Regions from separate parts of the Streptomyces sp. NPDC057900 genome, predicted to be linked through region 2. Evidence: riboswitches for the same ligand, from Rfam matches in the RefSeq annotation. Region 2 holds a riboswitch; each other region holds the start of a gene.
What was found. Region 2 has a riboswitch for cobalamin ahead of ACFVQ0_RS24560 (prenyltransferase/squalene oxidase repeat-containing protein). Riboswitches for the same ligand answer to the same signal wherever they lie in the genome.
Positions count from the first base shown of each region.

Region 1: another riboswitch for cobalamin. It lies ahead of ACFVQ0_RS30900 (cobalamin biosynthesis protein); the one in region 2 lies ahead of ACFVQ0_RS24560 (prenyltransferase/squalene oxidase repeat-containing protein).
Region 3: another riboswitch for cobalamin. It lies ahead of ACFVQ0_RS12625 (ribonucleoside-diphosphate reductase subunit alpha); the one in region 2 lies ahead of ACFVQ0_RS24560 (prenyltransferase/squalene oxidase repeat-containing protein).

Region 1 covers NZ_JBHVOI010000012.1:67,151-69,399, forward strand. Annotated here, with positions in the region: gene ACFVQ0_RS30890 (inorganic phosphate transporter) at 1-420, shown strand, start outside; gene ACFVQ0_RS30895 (hypothetical protein) at 433-666, shown strand; cobalamin riboswitch at 873-1,006, shown strand; gene ACFVQ0_RS30900 (cobalamin biosynthesis protein) at 1,122-2,135, shown strand; gene ACFVQ0_RS30905 (cobyric acid synthase) at 2,132-2,249, shown strand, end outside.
Region 2 covers NZ_JBHVOI010000006.1:430,256-432,504, forward strand. Annotated here, with positions in the region: gene ACFVQ0_RS24555 (hypothetical protein) at 1-750, opposite strand, end outside; cobalamin riboswitch at 872-946, opposite strand; cobalamin riboswitch at 1,031-1,176, shown strand; gene ACFVQ0_RS24560 (prenyltransferase/squalene oxidase repeat-containing protein) at 1,377-2,249, shown strand, end outside.
Region 3 covers NZ_JBHVOI010000002.1:1,172,768-1,175,016, reverse strand. Annotated here, with positions in the region: gene mctP (monocarboxylate uptake permease MctP) at 1-398, shown strand, start outside; gene ACFVQ0_RS12630 (GNAT family N-acetyltransferase) at 506-1,018, shown strand; cobalamin riboswitch at 1,059-1,196, shown strand; gene ACFVQ0_RS12625 (ribonucleoside-diphosphate reductase subunit alpha) at 1,337-2,249, shown strand, end outside.

The DNA of each region.
Region 1 (2,249 bases), on a different contig from region 2:
TCCGGTGCCGTGATGGGCGCCGGTCTCGGCCGCCGGGGCGGCGTGGTCCGCTGGTCCACCGCCACCCGGATGTTCGTCGCCTGGGGTCTGACGCTGCCGGCCGCCGGTCTGGTCGGCGCGGGGGCGGAGTTCCTCACCAAGCAGGGCACCTGGGGCGTCGTGCTCGTCGCCGTACTGCTGATCGCGGGCTCCGGAGCGATCTGGGTGCTGTCCCGCCGCAAGCCGGTCGGCCAGGACGATGTCGCGCCCGGCGGCCAGGACGGCGCTCCGGTCACCGGGGACGCCGAACCCATGGGCGTCGTCACCACCGCCATCGCGGCTGTCAGCCCGCCGCCCACCTCGGCCGCCCAGGCCCACGAACTCACCGCCACCATCCCGGCCCCGGCCGTAGCCGACCCGGCGCGACCCGCCACGGTGTAAGGAAGATCCTCCATGAACATCGACTGGGCAGCCCTCGGCACCGTCTTCGGCGTCTCTCTCGTCGCCACCGTCGCCCTGGTGGGCCTCTTCACCCTGGGCATCGCCGGCCTCTCCAGGCAGCCGGAAACGGCCGAGCCGGGCGGGCGGTCCGGCGGGTCCCTGATGCTCGCCCGCGCGGGCGCGTACGTCTGCTTCGGACTGTGCGCGGCAGCGGTGGCCTACGGGATCTACCTGATCGTCGCCTGAACCGCAGCGTCTGAACCACAGCCGCTGAACCATCCGCCTCATCGGGCCGGCCGCACCTCGGGTGCGGCCGGCCCGACGCGCGTCCCGACGCGTGTCCGATGTGCGTGCCGATGTGGGGCTCAGCACACTGCACCGTCGCAGGTCAACGGTAGGTTGACTGGCGTTCGCGGAGCGTGGTGGACTGCCGGAGCCATTACGGCGACAGCAGAGGAAGCCGGTGCGAATCCGGCGCGGTCCCGCCACTGTCACCGGGGAGCAGTCCCCCACCACCGGAAGTCACGGTCCACGCCGAGTGGGCTGGAAGACCGGGGGAACTGCGGATCCGGGAGCCAGGAGACTCTCGTCGCCGGTCACGTCGAACCAGGGCGCGGACCCTGAGTGAGGACATCACCATGCCCGGCATGATCCAAACGGAAGACCCCAAGGTCCTTCGAGGCGCGACGGCCGGCTGAACCGTGCGTGCCGATCGCATCTTCGCGTACGGCGCCACGGCCGGTCTGATCGGTGATCTGCTGCTCGGTGATCCCCGCCGGGGACATCCGGTCGCCGCCTTCGGGCGCGCCGCGGCAGGCGTCGAACGCCGTCTGTGGCGCGACCACCGCGGGTGGGGCGCCCTGCACACCCTGGTCTGCGCCGGAGGCGCCGCCGGGGGCGCGGCACTGGCCGCCCACGCGCTGCGCCGCCGTCCCGCCGCCTCCGTCGCCCTGACCGCCGCCGCCACCTGGTCCGTCGTCGGCGGTACGTCGCTGGGGCGCGAGGCCCGGTCCATCGGCGGCGCGCTGACCGCCGGGGACCTCGGCCTGGCGCGGGAGCGGCTGCCCCATCTGTGCGGCCGCGACCCGCACTCCCTGGACGGGCCGCAGATCGCCCGTGCCGTCGTGGAGTCCGTCGCGGAGAACACCTCCGACGCCGTGGTCGGCGCCCTGGTGTGGGGTGCGCTGGGCGGGGTCCCCGGACTCGTCGGCTTCCGGGCCGCCAACACCCTGGACGCGATGGTCGGCCACAGATCGCCCCGCTACCTGCGCTACGGCTGGGCCTCTGCCCGCCTCGACGACCTGGTGGGCTGGCCGGGCGCCCGGCTGACGGCCCTGCTCGCCGTGGCCGCGGGAGGGGACCCGCGCGGTGCGGTCCGGGCCTGGCGGGCGGACGCGGCGAAGCACCCGAGCCCCAACGCGGGCCCGGTGGAAGCCTCGTTCGCGGGCGCGCTCGGCGTACGGCTCGGCGGCACCCTCGCCTACGGCGGCCGGGTCGAGCACCGCCCCGTGCTCAACGGCGGCGCGGGCCGCGCGGTGGCGACAGAGGACATCGAACGCGCCGTACGGCTCTCGCGCCGGATCGGGGTGCTCGCCCTCGGCGTGGGCGTGGCGGCCCGGCTGGGCGTGGGCGCCGCCGCACGACGGATCACCTCGACGCGCGGCACGGGAACACCTGCCCCGGGCGCGCGCACCTCAGGACGGAGACCGACATGAGCGGCGGACTGCTGGTCGCCGGGACCACCTCTGACGCGGGCAAGAGCGTCGTCACGGCGGGGATCTGCCGCTGGCTGGTGCGCCGGGGGGTGAAGGTCGCGCCGTTCAAGGCGC
Region 2 (2,249 bases):
GAACGCCTTTGCCTGAGCGATGTCCGTGTCAGTGCCCGGGACGCCGGAGACACAGAGCGCGGCCATCGCGGCGCCGGTCATGTCGATGTCACTGGTGGCGGCGAGCGCCGCCGGATCGCCCTCGGCCTTGCTGTAGTTCCAGCCGCCGTCGTCGTGCTGGTTGGCGCGGATACGGGTGACGAGCGCATCGCGCAGGGCCTGGGGTATGCGCTGGGCGCCGGCCTGGGTCCTGGCCCCGCCGAGGGCCAGGGCCGCGAAGACGGTCCCGTTGAAGTTCGCGGACGGGCCGAAGTAGCCGGGCTCCGCGTTCTGCCAGTAGCCGTAGATGTCACCGATCAGATTGCGGGAGGAGGAGACCCTGGCGGGGTCGATACCGGCCGCGTAGGCGTTGAGCGTGGCGCGTTCGTAGTCGGTGACCACAGGTGCCGCCGATGGCCAGCCCGCCGTGGCGAGCAGGGTGCGGTAGACCGATCTCGCGTTCTTCGAGGCGTCGCCGCCAGGTGTGACGTCCACCGCCGCGGTTCCGGCGGCGGCCAGGGCGCTGAATGCCCACTCGTTGGAGAGTCCGCCCGAGGCGTACGAACCGTCGGCCGCCTGAAGGGACTTGAGATACGCGACACCGTTCGTCTTCGAGGTGGCGATCTGGGCCGGTGTGGCGGTGGCCGCCGCCGGCAGGGCACTCAGACACAGAGCCCCGAGGGAGACGGCTGCTGTGAACACAAGACGGGGTGAGACCGAAGGACGAGGCATGGCCTGCTCCTGGGATGAGGGGCGCGCCGGCCAGGCCCGCGTCCGGCCCGAAGAGGGGCGGCAGCGGGAAGGGCCGCCGCCCGAACGCGTGGACCGGCTTCCTGTGATGCACCGCCGACATGGGCATTCGGGCTCGGAACGGCCCCCGCCGTCCCACACCGCTGCGCGTCAGCCCCGGACTCTCACCGGGTTCCCCCATGTGGCAGCCCAGGACGCTACCCCAGGCGGAGCAGTCCTGTCAGCAGCCCCCGAACCCGGTCCGAACGGCGCGGCCGCCTCTTGACGTTGTGTGCGAGGGCGTGCTCAAATCCGCCTGATAAGCACTGAGTTCCAGGGGAAGCCGGTCGAAATCCGGCGCTGACCCGCAACCGTAGGCCCGGCATCGCCGGGCGAGCCGGATTACCTGGGGCCTGATCTGCAGCGAGAAGCGCCGTCGCGGACTACGGCGTGGTCGACCAGCCCCGCCATGCGGTGAATCACGCGTGGTCGCGGTGGGCTCAGCCACGTTCGTGTCCCCACGGAGACAGAACGAGGGGGCCGCGGTGGGGACCGCACAGCGAACAGACCGGAAGCCGGGGACCAGAGCGTTCCTGTCCCTGGTGGCGGTGGCATTTCTCCTGCTTGCCATGTGCGTGACACTCGGTACGGGCACCCCGGCCGCGGCCGGTCCCGTCGACGCGTGCACGGCCCGCGAGGGCGCTGTCGTCGCTGTCGACTTCGGCCCCTTCGGCGGCAAGGTCGAGCGCGGCTGCGACACCACGCCGACCACCGGATACGAACTCCTCCACGAGGCGGGCTTCACCACAGAGGGGACGCAGCACGACGGCCCGGCCTTCATCTGCCGCATCGGACTCGGCTCCGGAACGCAGTACCCGACGACGGACCAGGAGTCCTGCGTCCTCACCCCGCCGGCCACCGCCTACTGGTCCTACTGGGTCGCCTCGCCGGGACAGACCAAGTGGACGTACAGCCAGTACGGCGCCATGAGCCGCGACCTGAAGGACGGTGACGTCGACGCCTGGGTGTTCGGCGGGACCGACATCGGCGGCACGACCGGCGGGCCGACGTTCACCCCTGACGACGTGCGCGCCGGCGGGGGCGAAGAGACCCCGGACCCCGGCGGCAGCACGCCCACGGTCCCGGCCGGTGAGATCGACACCACCGCGGCGGCGGCCTGGGCCAAGGGTGCGCTCAAGGACGGCGAACGCGTCGTCGACGACGGCGCCGACACCCCGAACTACCTGTTGACCACCGAGGCGGCCTACGCGCTCGCCGCCGCCGAGGGCACGAGCGCCACCCTCGACAAGGTCACGGCCTTCCTCGCCGCCCACACCGACGACTACGCCTACCCGTCCGGCAAGGACCAGGCACCCGACGCGACGGCGGCCGCTCGGCTCGCCCTCCTCGCCGAGGCCACGGAGCGCGACCCGCATGCCTTCGGCGGCCACGACCTGATCGCGGACCTCATCGGCAACGTCTGCGCTGCCGGCCCCGAGTCC
Region 3 (2,249 bases), on a different contig from region 2:
TCCAGCTGCTCGGCGGGATCTGGATCCTCCAGACGATGCCGGCCCTGGTCGGCGGCCTGTTCACCCGGTGGTTCCACCGCTGGGCGCTGCTCGCCGGCTGGGCGGTCGGCATGGTCTACGGGACGGCCGCCGCCTACGGGGTCGCCAGCCCCACCCAGGCGCACTTCGGCGGGTCCTCCAAGGAGATCCCGGGCATCGGTGAGATCGGCTACATCGGTCTGACGGCGTTCGTCCTGAACATCGTGGTGACCGTCGTCCTCACCTTCGTCCTGAACGCCGTGAAGGCACCTGCCGGGCTCGACGAGACCTCTCCCGCCGACTACACCGCGGACGCGGGCGACCCCGGCGTGAAGACGGAGCTCCCGCCGGCCACGGCCGGGGCCCCGGGCGGTCACTGACCGAGGCGTACGGGCCGCCGCACCCCGCCTGCGAGGGGTGCGGCGGCCCGTACGCGCGTCGTGAACCCCGTGCAGCCGCCGCACCCCGGTGCGGCAGACTTCCCCGCATGGACATAACCATCAGGCCGGTCGAGCCCGCCGAGTACGCCGCCCTCGGCGAGATCACCGCCGAGGCCTATCTCGGGGACGGGCTGCTGGACTACGGCGACGACGATCCGTACCTGGTTCAGCTGCGCGACGTCCCCCGGCGGGCGGAGGAGGCCGAGGTGCTCGTCGCGGCGGACGCCCGGGGCCGCGTCCTCGGCGGGGTCACCTACGCGCCGCCGGGCAACCGCTGGGCCGATATCGCGACGGCCGACGAGGCCGAGTTCCGGATGCTCGCGGTCTCCCGGGAGGCCCGTGGGGCAGGGGCGGGCGAGGCGCTCGTCCGGGCCTGTATCGACCGCGCACGGGCCACCCCGGGGGTCACCGGCATCGTCCTGTCGACGCAGCCGGCGATGCGCGGCGCCCATAGGATCTACGCGCGCCTCGGCTTCGTCCGGACCCCGGAGAGGGACTGGTATCCCATCGAGGGGCTCTCGCTGCTGACGTACCGCCTGGAGTTCCCGGCGGTCTCCTGACAGTCACGCGACACAACATGTGGGGGCTGCCTCATCCGGCGGCCCCCACATGTATGCTCGTGCTCGCTGTCGCCGCAGGGAAATCCGGTGCGAATCCGGAACTGTCCCGCAACGGTGTGATCGGTGCGCTTTTGCGCACCCCCGAGTCCGAGGACCTGCCGACAGCGCATCCGGCTCGACCGAACTGGATGCCCAGACGTCCGGGCCTCGTGGATGGGCCGGTGGACGCCGCACGGAGTGCTGCCCTGACCGGGCCCCGCTCCGCCCGGCTGCCCCCGCTCCCCCGTCGGCCCAGAGCCGAGCGAGGGAGAGCACCACGTGACCATCGCGCCAGCCGATCCGGTTTCAGCGGCCGAATCAACGGGAACCACGAGCGACGGACCGGGCACCGCACTGCTGCGGACCCTCACCGAGCTCACCGCGGATCTGCCCGACACCGACCCCGGACGCGTCGCCGCCGCCGCGCTGCGCGGCCGCAACGCCCGGTCGGACGAGGCCGAGCTGCGCTCGCTGGCCACCGAGGCCGCCGCGGGTCTGATCTCCGAGGACCCCGCCTACTCCCGGCTCGCCGCCCGCCTCCTCACCCGCTCCATCGCGGACGAGGCCGCCGGGCAGGGCGCGACGTCCTTCTCCGCCTCGGTCGCCGTCGGGCACCGCGAGGGCCTGATCGCGGACCGCACCGCCGAGTTCGTGACGCTGCACGCGGCCGCCCTGGACGCCCTGGTGGGACAGGCGCTCGCCGACGGCGCCGACGACCGCTTCGGCTACTTCGGACTGCGCACCCTGCACAGCCGCTACCTGCTGCGCCACCCGATCACCCGCCAGGTCGTCGAGACCCCGCAGCACTTCATGCTGCGGGTGGCCGCCGGGCTCGCGGAGGACAACTCCGAGCGGGCGCTGGACGAGGTCGCGGCCCTGTACCGGCTGATGAGCCGGCTGGACTACCTGCCCTCCTCCCCGACGCTCTTCAACTCCGGCACCCGGCACCCGCAGATGTCCTCCTGCTACCTGCTGGACTCGCCGCTGGACGAGCTGGACTCGATCTACGACCGCTACCACCAGGTGGCGCGCCTGTCCAAGCACGCGGGCGGCATCGGCCTCTCGTACTCCCGCATCCGCGCGCGCGGTTCGCTGATCCGGGGCACCAACGGGCACTCCAACGGCATCGTGCCGTTCCTGAAGACGCTCGACGCCTCCGTCGCGGCGGTCAACCAGGGCGGCCGGCGCAAGG